2 regions of the Actinoallomurus acanthiterrae genome follow, and region 2 is predicted to be linked to the other one. Evidence: riboswitches for the same ligand, from Rfam matches in the RefSeq annotation. Region 2 holds a riboswitch; the other holds the start of a gene.

Region 1 (7,205 bases), 3.3 Mb from region 2:
CTCGACGTCGACGCGTTCCGGGGTGTCGCCTTCCAGCCCCAGGATGACGGCCTTGTCGCTGCCGTGGCCCTTGCCGGTGAGGCCCAGGGAGCCGTAGAGGATGACGTGAACGGTCGCCGTCTTCTCCAGCAGGCCGTCGCGCACCAGGCCGCGGGCGAAGCGGTGGGCCGCCGCCATCGGCCCGCCCGTGTGCGAGCTGGACGGGCCGATGCCGACCTTGAACAGGTCGAAGACACTGATCGCCATGGTGTCTAGTCGGCCTGGCGGGCGGTGATGGCCTGCTGGTAGAGGCGGCCGGCGCGGTAGCTGGAGCGCACCAGGGGCCCGGACATCACCCCGGTGAAGCCGATGGCCTCGGCCTCGTCCTTCAGCTCGACGAACTCTTCGGGCTTGACCCAGCGTTCGACGGGGTGGTGGCGGGGGGAGGGGCGCAGGTACTGGGTGATGGTCAGCAGTTCGCACCCGGCCTCGTGCAGGTCCCGCATGGCTTCGGTGACCTCCTCGCGGGTTTCGCCCATGCCGAGGATGAGGTTGGACTTGGTGACCAGCCCCGCCTCCCGGGCGGCGGTCAGCACGCTCAGCGAGCGTTCGTAGCGGAAGCCGGGGCGGATGCGTTTGAAGATCCGTGGGACGGTCTCCAGGTTGTGGGCCAGGACCTCGGGGCGGGCGGAGAAGACCTCGGCCAGCAGGTGGGGGGTGGCGTTGAAGTCGGGGATGAGGAGTTCGACGCCGCAGCCGGGGATGGCGTGGTGGATCTGGCGGACGGTTTCGGCGTAGAGCCAGGCTCCGCCATCAGGCAGGTCGTCGCGGGCGACGCCGGTGACGGTGGCGTAGCGCAGGCCCATGGTGGTGACGGATTCGGCGACGCGGCGGGGTTCGTCGGGGTCGTAGGCGGCGGGTCTGCCGGTGTCGATCTGGCAGAAGTCGCAGCGGCGGGTGCATTGGTCGCCGCCGATGAGGAAGGTGGCTTCGCGGTCTTCCCAGCATTCGTAGATGTTGGGGCAGCCGGCTTCCTGGCAGACGGTGTGCAGGCCTTCGGAGCGGACCAGGTCGGTGAGTTCGCGGTATTGCGGGCCCATCGACAGCCGGGTCTTGATCCAGGGTGGTTTGCGTTCGATCGGTGTCGCGGCGTTCCTCGCCTCGACACGCAGCAACTTCCGGCCCTCAGGAGCGATGGTCATATGGCTCAATCCATTACAGGCTGGGGTAGAGCGGGTGCTTGTCGGCCAGCGCGCTGACTCGGGCGGACAGCGTCGCCGAGTCATACGACGGCTGCAGCGCCAGCGCGATGATGTCGGCGACCTCGGCGAAGTCGTCCGCCTGGAACCCGCGCGTGGCGAGCGCCGGCGTGCCGATCCGCAGGCCCGACGTCACCATCGGGGGCCGCGGGTCGTTCGGCACGGCGTTGCGGTTGACCGTGATGCCGATGGCGTGCAGGCGGTCCTCGGCGTCCCGTCCGGTGATCTCGGAGTCGACCAGGTCGACCAGGACGAGGTGCACGTCCGTGCCACCGGTCAGCACCTTGACGCCGGCCTTGGCGGCGTCCTCGCGGAGCAGCCGATCGGCGAGGATCCTGGCGCCGTCGATCGTCCGGGCCTGCCGCTCGGCGAACTCCTCGGACGCGGCGATCTTCAGCGCGACGGCCTTGGCGGCGATGACGTGCTCGAGCGGGCCGCCCTGCGTGCCGGGGAACACCGCCGAGTTGATCTTCTTGGCGTACTCCTCGCGGCAGAGGATGAGGCCGCCGCGCGGACCGCAGAGCGTCTTGTGCGTCGTCGTGGTCACGACGTCGGCGTACGGCACCGGGGACGGGTGCAGCCCCGCCGCGACCAGGCCCGCGAAGTGGGCCATGTCGACCATGAGCAGCGCCCCGGACTCGTCGGCGACCCGCCGGAACGCGGCGAAGTCGAGCTGCCGCGGGTACGCGGACCAGCCGGCGACGATCAGCTTCGGCCGGTGCTCGTGGGCCAGCCGGGCGACCTCGTCCATGTCCACGAGGCCGTCGGGACCCACGTGGTACGCCGCGACGTTGAACATCTTGCCGGAGTAGTTGATCCGCATGCCGTGGGTGAGGTGCCCGCCGTGCGCGAGGTCCAGGCCGAGGATCGTGTCGCCCGGCTCCAGCAGCGCGAAGTAGACCGCGATGTTGGCCTGTGCGCCCGAATGCGGCTGCACGTTGGCGTGCTCCGCGCCGAACAGCTCCTTGGCCCTGTCGATCGCCAGCTGTTCGGTGACGTCGACGTACTCGCATCCGCCGTAGTAGCGGCGGCCCGGGTACCCCTCCGCGTACTTGTTGGTCATCACCGAGCCCTGCGCCTCGAGGACGCCGATCGGCGCGAAGTTCTCCGAGGCGATCATCTCCAGCGTGGACTGCTGGCGGCGCAGCTCGTCCGTGATCGCGGACGCGACCTCCGGATCGAGCTCGGAAAGGGGCAGGTTGGCAAGGCTCATGACGCCTCCTCGATGAGCTTCGCGTAGGCCTGCGCGTCGAGCAGGTCGGCCGGGTCGTCACCGGTGCGCACCCGGAACAGCCATCCCTCGCCGTACGGGTCGGAGTTGATCACGGCCGGGTCCTCGTCAAGGGCGGTGTTGACCGCGACGACCTCGCCGGTGACGGGCGCATAGATGTCGCTCACCGACTTGGTCGACTCGGCCTCGCCGCACGGCTCTCCCGCCTCGACGGAGGCGCCCTCCTGCGGCAGCGACACATAGACGATGTCACCGAGCGCGTCGGCGGCGTACGCCGTGATGCCGACGGTCACCACACCGTCGGACGGCGCGGTGATCCACTCGTGTTCCTGGGTGTAGGAAAGCGTCTCGGGAACAGTGCTCACGAAGTCCTCCTGTAGAACGGCAGCGCTACCTTGTCGACCGGCTCGTGTTTACCGCGGATGTCCACGGCGAGGTCGGTGTCCTCGGCGTGGTCCGCGTCGATGTAGGCCATGGCGATGGGTTTGCCCAGTGTCGGGGACGGCGCACCACTGGTCACCACACCGCAGGGCGTGCCGTCCGGCGTCACGATGTCGTACCCATGGCGCGGCACCCGGCGCCCCCGTGCGACGAGCCCGACGAGGGTGCGCGCGGGCGGGGTGTCGGCGCGCGCGGCCAGCGCGGCGCGCCCGACGAAGCCCCCGGGCTTCTCCAGCTTGACGGTACGGCCGAGTCCGGCGTCGTACGGCGTGGTCTCGGCGGTCAGCTCGTTGCCGTACAGCGGCATGCCCGCCTCCAGCCGCAGGGTGTCGCGCGCGGACAGCCCGGCGGGCCGCAGGTCGTCGCCGCCGGCCTCCGTGACGGCGCGCCAGACGGCCACGGCGTCACCCGCCGAGACGAACAGCTCGAAGCCGTCCTCGCCGGTGTACCCCGTGCGGCCGATCAGCGCGTCGATCCCGGCGACCTTCCCCGGCAGGATCGCGTAGTACTTCAGGTCGGCGAGCGCGGCGTCGGTGAGCTTCTCCAGGATGGCCTGGGCCTTCGGGCCCTGCACGGCGATGAGCGCGTACGCGTCGGAGCGGTCGTCGACGGTGGCCTTCTCGAACCCGCTCGCCCGCTTGGTGAGCTCGGCTCGGACGGTCGCGGCGTTGGCGGCGTTCGCGACCACCATGTAGGTCTCCGCGGCGAGCCGGTAGACGATCAGATCGTCGAGGACGCCCCCGGCCGGATCGACGATCATCGTGTAGCGCGCCCGGCCGACGGCGAGCACGGACAGGTGCCCGATCAGCGCGTGGTCGAGGGCGGCCCCGGCCTGCGGGCCGGTGACGAAGATCTCTCCCATGTGGGACAGGTCGAAGAGCCCCGCACTGGTGCGGACGGCCTGGTGCTCGGTGGTCTCGCTCCCGTAGCGCAGCGGCATGAGATAGCCGGCGAACTCGGTGATCGTGGCTCCGAGCTCGGCGTGGACCTCGTGCAACGGTGTTCTCTTGGCGTCCGGCGTGGACATCGGGGCAGGCTCCTATCACGCGGGCGGCCGGGATCCCATCCTCCCATTGGCGCGCGAAATGCGGTCGCGGTGCCCTCCCCCTCTGTCATCGGTGCCTGAGAGCTTCACCCCCGATCGGGGGCTTGCACCTTCGGCGGGAGCGTCGCTCCGCTTTCCAGAGGTCGCCTGGTCCGCACGGTTCCTGTGGCCTGAGAGGTTCCGGGGAGGAGTTGCTCCTTCGGCGTACCTCGCTGGCGGCGAGGTCGCTCTCCCGTGCGGGATCAACGGCATGGCCAGGCTAGCAGTGCGGGAGCGTCCGGGAAACGGTGCCGCCGCAGGTCGCGTACCGCGAGCCCACCGGGCGGCGGACCGGGACTTCCGGCTCAATTCCCGTGGAACCCCGGGCAGGCTCTGAAGATCGCGAATTACGTTGATCATCTAGCGCCGGCGGGGGAGGGCGCGACGGCGGGGGCAACGGCTTTCACCATCGCATCGAGCGTGAGGAGCTCCATGGCCCACTCAAGGACCTCTCGGCGGATCACCGGCTTGGCCGCGCTCGGCGCCGCGGCCGTCATCGGCCTGACCGGGGCCTGCTCGCCCGGTCAGCCGGCGGGCACCGTCGCGGCCCGCGCCGCGGCGCCCGCCGCCGCGGCCGGCAGCCCGATCGACATGACCAGCGGCTTCTACGTCGACCCGGACTCCAACTCCGCCAAGTGGGTACGGGACAACCCCGGCGACGCGCGCGCCGCGCAGATCAAGTCGGCGATCGCCGACAAGCCGACGGCGGGCTGGTTCGGCGACTGGATCAGCGACATCGGGACGGCGGTCTCGAACTATGTCGGCGCCGCCGACGCCGCCGACAAGCTGCCCGTCCTCGTGGCGTACAACATCCCGGGCCGGGACTGCTCGGGCGAGTCCAAGGGCGGTTCGGACAAGGACAAGTACGAGGGGTGGATCTCGGCCTTCGCCGGCGCGATCGGAACACGGCCCGCCGTCGTGGTCATCGAACCGGACGCCCTCGCCCAGCTCGACTGCCTGCCGGCCGACTCGGACCGGGAGTTCCGCCTGAACCTGCTGAAGTTCGCCACCGAGCAGTTCAAGGCCAAGGCGCCGAACACCTGGGCGTACCTCGACGCCGGCAACGCCAAGTGGATCGCCCCGGCCACCATGGCCCAGCGGCTGGAGTCCGCCGGCGTGCACAACGTCCGGGGCTTCGCCGTCAACGTCTCGAACTACTACACCACCGACGAGTCGGCGTCCTACGGCGCGGCGGTGAACGCCTCGCTGTCGAGCAAGGTCCCGTTCATCGTCGACACCAGCCGTAACGGCAACGGCTCGAAGAACGGGGAGTGGTGCAACCCGGCCGGCCGCAAGCTCGGCGTCACGCCCCAGGTCGGCGGCGGGGCCGAGATGCTGCTGTGGGTGAAGGACCCCGGCGACTCCGACGGATCCTGCGGGCTCGGCGAGGGCATCCCGGCCGGCCAGTTCAGCCCCGACCTCGCCATGCACCTGATCAACGGGTCCTGACGACCCGGCCCTCGGCGGAGCGGCGGAACAGGGCGTTCCGCCGCTCCGCCGACGCGTCGGAGGCGCCTGATTACGAATCGTATTGATAGGGAGGTTTATTAACCTTTTTTCCGCGATCCGATTGACGGTGGTCCACCACGCCGGTTGCATGGCCCGCACCCCAAGATCCTTTAGCCCCCCGAGAGGAATCTCATGGCGCGCACGCGCACCCGGGCCTGGCTCCTGACCGGCGTGGCGATCACGCTGGCGGTCGCGGCCCTCACCGTGCTGACCTCCCGCGGCACACCGTCGGCACGGACCGGCGCCGTACCGGTCGCGAACACCCAGGCCGCCTTCCAGCACCCGGGCGTCCTGGTCGGGCGTTCCCAGCTCGACTTCGCCCGGGCGAAGGTCAAGGCCGGCGCCCAGCCGTGGACGAAGGCGTACGACACCATGCGCGCGAGCGCGTACGGGTCGCTGTCCCGGACGCCGAAGCCGCGCGCCAACGTCGAGTGCGGCTCGGGGTCCAACCCGAACCACGGCTGCTCCGACGAACGCGAGGACGCCCTCGCCGCCTACACCGACGCGCTGATCTGGTACATCTCCCGCGACGACCGGTACGCCAAGAAGGCGATCCAGATCATGGACGCCTGGTCGGCCGTCATCAAGGAGCACACGAACCACAACGCCCCGCTGCAGACCGGCTGGTCCGGCGCGTCCTTCGCGCGCGCCGGCGAGCTGATCAAGCACACCTACACGGGCACGTGGGCGCAGGAGAAGCGCTTCGCGACGATGCTGCGCACCGTCTACCTGCCCACCGTGATCAAGGGCAGGCCGAACGGCACCAACGGCAACTGGGAACTGATCATGACGGACGCCGCGATCGGGATCGCGGTGTTCCTCGACGACCACGCGTCGTTCGACAAGGCCGTCGCCCTGTGGCGGAAGCGCCTGCCCGCCTACTTCTATCTGAAGTCCGACGGCGCCCTGCCGAAGCCGCCGCCGGGCGGCCAGATCAACACCAAGGCCGAGATCATCAAGTACTGGCAGGGACAGAGCACGTTCGTCGACGGGCTGGCCCAGGAGACCTGCCGCGACTTCGGCCACACCGGCTGGGCCATCGACGCGGCACTGCACGTCGCCGAGACCGCCAGGCTGCAGGGCGTGGACCTGTACGGCGAGGGCCGCGCACGGCTGACGAAGGCGCTGGAGTTCCACGCCACCTACGAACTGGGCGCCAAGGCGCCGTCGTGGCTCTGCAAGGGCACCCTGAAGCGCGGGCTCGGGCCGGTGCTCGAGGTCGGCTACAACGAGTACCACGGCCGGCTGAAGGTCTCCCTGCCCCAGACGGCGAAGCTGGTCGCCAAGGACCGGCCCGCCGGCGCGAGCTACTTCCTCGCCTGGGAGACCCTCACCCACGCCGGAGCCCCCTGACCAACGGCCCCGGCCGTACGGAATCCGGGCGAGCCGGTTGGCTCGCCCGGAATGTCCGGGTGCGGCCCGGCGTCTCGCCGACGGGTTCCGCCCGCCGGGTGGGCGGCGTGGTCGCCGAGGAACGGCCGGCGACCGCAGAGGTAAGGATCGCCGGGCCGATCGGAGACGGCCCGCTGGAGCGCTCGCGGCCATGGAGCGCTGATTTTCGGCATACGCTTGACCGGGTCGAGATCTCGGAGGCCTACCGGTGAGCGTGCGCGGCACGGCGAGCGGAGCGGTCAGGCGGCGCGGTGTCCGGCGGACGCCGGCGGCAGGACGGGTGAGGAGCGTGGGCGGGCAATGAGCGTGC
Region 2 (7,205 bases):
GCGTCGCCGCGTGCCGTGGTCGCGGATCGTGCCGCGCAGCACCGGGTAGCGGGCCTCCAGCGCGTCGAGGACGGAGCCCGGCGTGGCCGGCGCGGGCACGTCGAGCTCCACCTCGCCGTGCACCTGGGCGAGGACCTTCAGGTGCGCCGGCAGTACGACGCGGATCACGACAGGGTCTGGACTTCGACGGACAGGACGGCCGGGAGGTCCCGGACGATGGGCGCCCAAGTGTCCCCGGCGTCGGCCGAGACGTACACCTGCCCGCCGGTCGTGCCGAAGTAGACGCCGCAGGAGTCGAGCGTGTCGACGGCCATCGCGTCGCGCAGCACGTTGACGTAGCAGTCGCGCTGCGGGAGTCCCTTCGTGAGCGGCTCCCAGTCGTTCCCGCCGGTACGGCTGCGGTAGACGCGCAGCCGCGCGTCCGGCGGGTAGTGCTCGGCGTCGCTCTTGATCGGGACGACGTAGACGGTGTCCGGCTCGTGGGCGTGTACCGCGATGGGGAAGCCGAAGTCGGTCGGCAGGTCACCGCTGACCTCGTGCCAGGAGTCGCCGGCGTCGTCGGTCCGCATGACGTCCCAGTGTTTCTGCATGTAGATGGTCTCCGGCCGCGACGGGTGCATCGCGAGGCGGTGGACGCAGTGGCCTACCTCGGCGTCGGGGTCCGGGATGCCCTCGGAGCGCAGGCCGCGGTTGATCGGCCGCCAGGTCTCGCCGCCGTCGTCGGTGCGGAACGCGCCCGCGGCCGAGATCGCCACGAACATCCGCCGTACGTCGGCCGGGTCGAGGATGATCGTGTGCAGGCACATCCCGCCCGCTCCCGGCTGCCAGGACGGCCCCGAGCCGTGCCCGCGCAGCCCCGGCAGCTCCTGCCAGCTCTGACCGCCGTCCGTCGACCGGAACAGCGCCGCGTCCTCGACCCCGGCGTAGACCGTGTCCGGGTCGGCCGGGGACGGCTCCAGATGCCAGACCCGCGCGAACTCCCAGGGATGGGGCGTGCCGTCGTACCACTGGTGGGTGCCGGGGACACCGTCGTACTCGAACCGGTTGCCGACCGCCTCCCAGGTCCGGCCGCCGTCGTCGGACCGCTGGATCAGCTGCCCGAACCATCCGGTGGACTGCGAGGCGTACAGCCGTGACGGGTCGGCCGGCGAACCGGTGAGATGGTAGATCTCCCAGCCGCCGAAGTGCGGCCCGCTGATCTCCCAGTCCTCCCGCCGGCCGTCCGAGGTCAGGATGAACGCGCCCTTGCGCGTGCCGACGAGTACGCGTACGCCGCTCATGCTCACTCCTCTCCGCACCTCGAGCGCCGTGACGTCGCCCAAAATGCGGTCCGATACCCGACATGTCGTCATTGACCTGCGGGTTCGCAGGTCACCCACGTTAGACCACGGCGAGCCGAAAAACTCATCGCCGGCATGAACAGGGGCCCGCCGGACCCCGGTTCCGCGACCGATCGCGGGGTAGGGGAGGGATCCCTGATCACCGAGGAGGTCGTGGTTGCGAAGTTTCGGCGTCGAAGAGGAGCTGCTGCTCGTCGCGCCGAGCAGTGGCGTCCCCGTCGCGCTCGGCGAGGCCGTCACGCGTGGCGACGGCGATGACGCGCCGGAACACGAACTGCAGCGGCAGCAGATCGAGACGAGCACCGATCCGTGCACGACGCTCGACGAGCTGTCCGGCCGGCTGCGGAAGCGGCGCGGCGCCGCGGCCGAGGCCGCCCGGCGCACCGGCTCGGAGATCGCCGCGCTCGCGACCTCCCCTCGGGCCGTCACCCCGTCGACCACGCCCGCCGAGCGCTACCTGCGCATGGCCAGGGAGTACGCCCTCACCGCGCAGGAGCAGCTCACCTGCGGGTGCCACGTCCACGTGAGCATCGACTCCCAGGATGAGGGCGTGGCGGTGCTGGACCGGATCCGCCCCTGGCTGGCGCCCCTGCTCGCGATGACCGGGAACTCGCCGTTCTGGCAGGAGCGCGACAGCGGCTACGACAGCTATCGCTACCAGGTCTGGGGGCGCTGGCCGTCCGCCGGTCCGACCGAGGCGTTCGGCACGCCGAAGATCTACCACGACACCGTACGGTCGATGATCGAGTCCAAGGCGCTGCTCGACGAGGGGATGATCTACTTCGACGCCCGGCTGTCCCGCCACTACCCGACCGTGGAGATCCGGATCGCGGACGTGTGCCTGATGGCGGACGACGCCGTCCTGATGGCCGCGCTCGCCAGGGGGCTCGTGGAGACCGCCGCCCGGGAGTGGCGGGTCGGGGAGCCGCCGATGGCGGTGCGCACGGAGCTGCTGCGGCTCGCGTCGTGGCGGGCGAGCCGGTCGGGCCTCGGCGGCGAGCTGATCCATCCGGTGACGCAGCGCCCGGCCCCCGCCGGCGTCGTCGTACGCGCGCTGCTCGAGCACGTCGGCCCGGCCCTGGCCGACACGGGCGACCTCGACACCGCGAACGAGCTGGCCGGACGCCTGCTGGAGCGCGGCAACGGGGCGTCTCTGCAGCGGGCGGTGTACGAGGAGACCGGCGACCTGTCCGCCGTGGTCAACGCCGCCGTGGCCCGTACGCTCACCGGCTGAGCGCGTGCCGGCACCGTACCGTCGAGGTCCTCAGGACCCGCGGCCCTAACGGACGCGGGCGACATTGGGACCGTGGGCTCTTGCCGGGGGCGTGCTCGCTCCGCAAAGCGGCGGTACGGTCGGTGCGGAGTGGGTCTCCGCCGCGTGAAACGGCGGGACCGCGGGGCGAGCCCGCGGTCCCGCCGTCGTCCGGCGGCCCGGCCTCAAGACTCGAAGGCCTCCGGCGGCGGGCAGGAGCACACCAGGTTGCGGTCGCCGTACGCCTGGTCGATGCGGCGCACCGGCGGCCAGTACTTGTTCTCCCGCAGGGCGGGCAGCGGGTACGCCGCGTCCTCCCGGCCGTAGGAGTGCTTCCAGTCCGTGGTGAGCAGCGACGCGGCGGTGTGCGGGGCGTTCTTCAGCGGGTTGTCGTCGGCGTCGTACTCCCCTGCCGCCACCCGCTCGATCTCCTGGCGGATCTGGATCATCGCGTCGCAGAAGCGGTCGAGCTCGGCGAGGTCCTCGCTCTCGGTGGGCTCGATCATCAGCGTGCCCGCGACCGGGAAGGCCAGGGTCGGCGCGTGCAGGCCGTAGTCGATGAGCCGCTTGGCGACGTCCTCCGCCGTGATCTTCGTGTCCTTGGCGATCCTGCGGAGGTCGATGATGCACTCGTGCGCGACCAGGCCGCCCCGGCCGGTGTAGAGCACCGGGTAGTGGTCGGACAGGCGCTTGGCGACGTAGTTGGCGGCCAGCACCGCCGTCTCCGTCGCCGCGCGCAGCCCGTCGGCGCCCATCATCGCGATGTAGGTCCAGGAGATCGGCAGGATGCCCGCCGAGCCCCACGGCGCGGCGGAGATCGGGCCGCTGCCCGTCTCCGGGCCCGCCTCCGGGCGCAGCGGGTGGTTGGGCAGGAACGGCACCAGGTGCTCGCGCACCCCCACCGGGCCGACGCCGGGACCGCCGCCGCCGTGCGGGATGCAGAAGGTCTTGTGCAGGTTCAGGTGTGAGACGTCCGAGCCGAACTCCCCGAGCCGGGCAAGGCCGACCAGGGCGTTGAGGTTGGCGCCGTCGACGTACACCTGCCCGCCGGCGTCGTGCACGCTCTTGCAGACGTCGGTGATGGTCTCCTCGTAGATACCGTGCGTCGAGGGGTACGTGATCATGATCGCGGCGAGCTGGTCGCGGTGCTTGTCGATCTTGGCGTGCAGGTCGTCGAGGTCGATGTCGCCGTGGTCGGTGCTCTTGACCACGACCACGCGCATCCCGGCCATGACCGCGCTGGCGGCGTTGGTGCCGTGCGCCGAGGACGGGATGAGGCAGACGTTCCGGTGGCCCTCGCCGCGGGCGGCGTGGTAGCCGTGCACGGCGAGCAGGCCGGCCAGCTCGCCCTGGGAGCCGGCGTTCGGCTGCACCGAGACCTTGGCGTACCCGGTGATCTCCGCGAGCCAGGTCTCCAGCTCCTCGATCAGCCGGACGTATCCGCGCGCCTGCTCCAGCGGCGCGAACGGGTGGATCTGCGCGAACTCCGGCCAGGTGATGGGCTCCATCTCGGTGGTCGCGTTGAGCTTCATCGTGCACGAGCCCAGCGGGATCATCGAGCGGTCCAGCGCGATGTCCTTGTCCTGCAGGCGGCGCAGGTACCGCAGCATCGCCGTCTCCGAGCGGTGCGCGTGGAAGACCGGGTGCGTCAGGTAGCCGCTCTCCCGGCGGACGGCCGGCGGCAGCGCGGCCCCCGCGTGGACGGACAGGGCCTCGTTGTCGGCCAGGCCGAACGCCCGCCACACCGCGGTGACGTGCTCGTCCGTCGTGGTCTCGTCGCAGGCGATCCCCACGTGGTCGGCGTCGACGAGCCGCAGGTTGATCCCGAGCTCGCGCGCCCGCCGTACGACCTCCTCGGCGCGGCCGGGGACGCGGGCGAGAACGGTGTCGAAGAAGGTCTCGTGGACGATCTCGGCGCCGACCGCGGCGAGGCCGCCCGCGATGCGCACGGCCTGCTCGTGGACCCGCTCGGCGATGCCCCGGAGCCCCTCCGGGCCGTGGTAGACGGCGTACATGCTCGCCATCACGGCCAGCAGCACCTGAGCGGTGCAGATGTTGCTCGTGGCCTTCTCGCGGCGGATGTGCTGCTCGCGCGTCTGCAGCGCCAGGCGGTAGGCCGGGTCGCCGTCCACGTCGACGGACACGCCGACGAGGCGGCCGGGCATCTGCCGCTGCAGGCCCTCGCGCACGGCCATGTCGCCGGCGTGCGGGCCGCCGAAGCCGTACGGCACGCCGAACCGCTGCGACGTCCCGACCGCGATGTCGGCGCCGAACTCCCCCGGCGGCGTGAGCAGCGTCAGGGCCAGCAGGTCGGCTGACACGACGACCTGCGCGCCGCGCTCGTGGGCGCCATCCGTCACGGCCGACAGGTCCCGCACGGCACCGCTCGCACCGGGGTACTGCAGCAGGACGCCGAAGAACTCACCGTCCGGCAGGCCCCCGGACAGGTCGGCGACGACGACGTCGATGCCGAGCGGCAGCGCCCGCGTGCGGATGACCTCGATCGTCTGCGGCAGCGCGTCGGCGTCGATCAGGAAGGTGTCCCCGGCCTTTGAAGCCCGGTGCGCGAGGGTCATCGCCTCGGCTGCCGCGGTGCCCTCGTCGAGCAGGGAGGCGTTCGCGACCGGCAGGCCCGTCAGGTCGCTCACGACGGTCTGGAAGTTCAGCAGCGCCTCGAGACGGCCCTGGGAGATCTCCGGCTGGTACGGCGTGTAGGCGGTGTACCAGCCAGGGTTCTCCAGGACGTTCCGGAGGATCACCCCGGGCGTGACCGTGCCGTGGTAGCCCAGACCGATCATCGAGGTGAGGACCTGGTTCTCCGAGGCCAGCTCACGCAGCCGGGCCAGCGCCCGCACCTCGGTGAGCGCCGGAGGCAGATCCAGTGGGCGGTCGGTGCGGATCACCGTGGGCACGGCGGCGTCGACGAGGGCCTGGACGGTCGGAAAGCCGACGGCCTTGGCCATCTCGGCGCGGTCGCCGCGCGACGGCCCGATGTGCCGATCGGCGAAGGGGACCTCGGTCATTGGGGAGCCTCCTGGTGCGATGGATGCGCAACCACCACCGGGCAGGCCGGTGGCCGGTCTCCCCCTCTGTCAGTGAACCTGAGAGCTTCACCGCGCCGGAGCGCGGCTTGCACCTTCGGTGAGGTCTGGCGTGGATCGCCGGCCTGCTTTCCAGAGGTGCCTAACTCGTACGGTCCTTTTGCCTGAGAGGTTCCGGGGAGGGTTGCTCCTTCGGCGCCCCGCACCACACTGTGCGAAGTCTCTCCCGTACGAGGTCGACGGCGGTTCCACCCTACCGGAGGCTTCGCCCCTCGCCACGGTCCCGGCTCCCCGAAGATCAGTACGTCGCCCCGTGCGACGATGGGCGGCCCGGCGGCGACGAGGAGGGGCCGATGGACGAGACCTGGCGGCTGATCGAGTGTTGTCACGCGTTCGTCTACTTCGCGCCCGAAGCCAAGGCGGCGTACGCCGACGCGGGCCTCAAGGGCTTCTGGATGGGCTACTTCGCCTCCCGGTCGGCGGCCCTGGGCGCGCCCTCCCCCGAGGTGGTCACGGCCGCGTTCTACAACTTCGCGCCGCGCATGGTCGCCCGCGCGATCCCCGACGCCTGGCGCTACTCCTCGCCCGAGACCGTCCTGGCCGCCCGGACGGCCGTCGTGGACCGGTCCCTGCGCCGCCTGCTCGGCGACCTGGTGGACTCGGCCGACGTCGCGGAGGCCGCGGCCCTGGCGGGGCAGGCGGCGGAGGCGGCGCCGGCCCCGGGCCGCGTCCTGTTCGCCGCGCACGCCGCTCTGCCCCGGCCGGCCGAGCCGCACCTGGCGCTGTGGCACGCCGTCACCGCGCTCCGGGAGTTCCGCGGGGACGGGCACGTCGCCGCCCTGCTCACCGGCGGGCTCGACGGCTGCGAGGCGAACGTCGTCGCGGGCGCCCTCGGCCTCACCCCGCCCGAGCAGCGCGAGTTCCGGGGCTGGACCGAACAGGAGTGGACGGCCGCAGGCGACCGGCTGCGGGACCGGGGCCTCCTCGACGCGGACGGCGCCCTCACCACCGAGGGCCGCGCGGACCGGCGCGCGATCGAGGACACCACCGACCGGCTCGCCCGCCCGCCGCTGGACGCCCTCGGCCGGGACGGCGCGGCCCGGCTGGCCGGCCTCCTCCGCCCGCTCGCGCGGCGGCTCGTCGAGGCCGGCGCCGTGCCCTTCCCGAACGCGATGGCCATGCTCCGGTCCGGCCACGGTGCCGACGACCAGGGCGCAGGCACGGGCCCGGCACCGTCCTGACCTCGGCCGGCCCGGGGCAGGGCGGCCGCGACCAGTCCGCGGCGGAGCGGCCGGGGCGGGACGGCCGTGGCCGGTCCGGGGCGGAGCGACCGCGACCAGTCCGGGGCAGGGCGACCGCGGCCGGTCCAGTCCGGGGCGGGGCGGCCGTCAGCGGTTCACCGTGCGGTACCGGTGTACCGCCGCCGGGACGAAGACGAGCAGTAGAACGGCCGACCACAGCAGGCTCGCGGCCACCGGGTGTCGGAGCGGCCACACGAGGTGAGCGTTCCCGACCACGCCGGGGCTGCCGAACAGATCACGGCACGCCGCGACGATCGCGCTGACCGGGTTC

What was found. A riboswitch is a leader RNA that binds a small molecule or an ion and turns the genes downstream of it on or off. The one in region 2 is predicted to bind glycine.
Region 1: linked by a shared signal. The riboswitch ahead of gcvT (glycine cleavage system aminomethyltransferase GcvT) and the one ahead of gcvP (aminomethyl-transferring glycine dehydrogenase) in region 2 are both predicted to bind glycine.

Annotation. Positions count from the first base shown of each region.
Region 1 covers NZ_BAAHCO010000001.1:2,327,500-2,334,704, forward strand. Annotated here, with positions in the region: gene ACYVF7_RS11490 (L-serine ammonia-lyase) at 1-246, opposite strand, end outside; gene lipA (lipoyl synthase) at 252-1,181, opposite strand; gene ACYVF7_RS11500 (serine hydroxymethyltransferase) at 1,195-2,451, opposite strand; gene gcvH (glycine cleavage system protein GcvH) at 2,448-2,834, opposite strand; gene gcvT (glycine cleavage system aminomethyltransferase GcvT) at 2,831-3,937, opposite strand; glycine riboswitch at 4,103-4,200, opposite strand; gene ACYVF7_RS11515 (glycoside hydrolase family 6 protein) at 4,427-5,443, shown strand; gene ACYVF7_RS11520 (alginate lyase family protein) at 5,636-6,856, shown strand; gene ACYVF7_RS11525 (M50 family metallopeptidase) at 7,196-7,205, shown strand, end outside.
Region 2 covers NZ_BAAHCO010000001.1:5,616,114-5,623,318, reverse strand. Annotated here, with positions in the region: gene ACYVF7_RS26620 (MoaD/ThiS family protein) at 1-168, opposite strand, end outside; gene ACYVF7_RS26615 (WD40/YVTN/BNR-like repeat-containing protein) at 165-1,280, opposite strand; gene ACYVF7_RS26610 (glutamate--cysteine ligase) at 1,498-2,574, shown strand; gene gcvP (aminomethyl-transferring glycine dehydrogenase) at 2,778-5,615, opposite strand; glycine riboswitch at 5,776-5,872, opposite strand; gene ACYVF7_RS26600 (SCO6745 family protein) at 5,987-6,874, shown strand; gene ACYVF7_RS26595 (ABC transporter permease) at 7,022-7,205, opposite strand, start outside.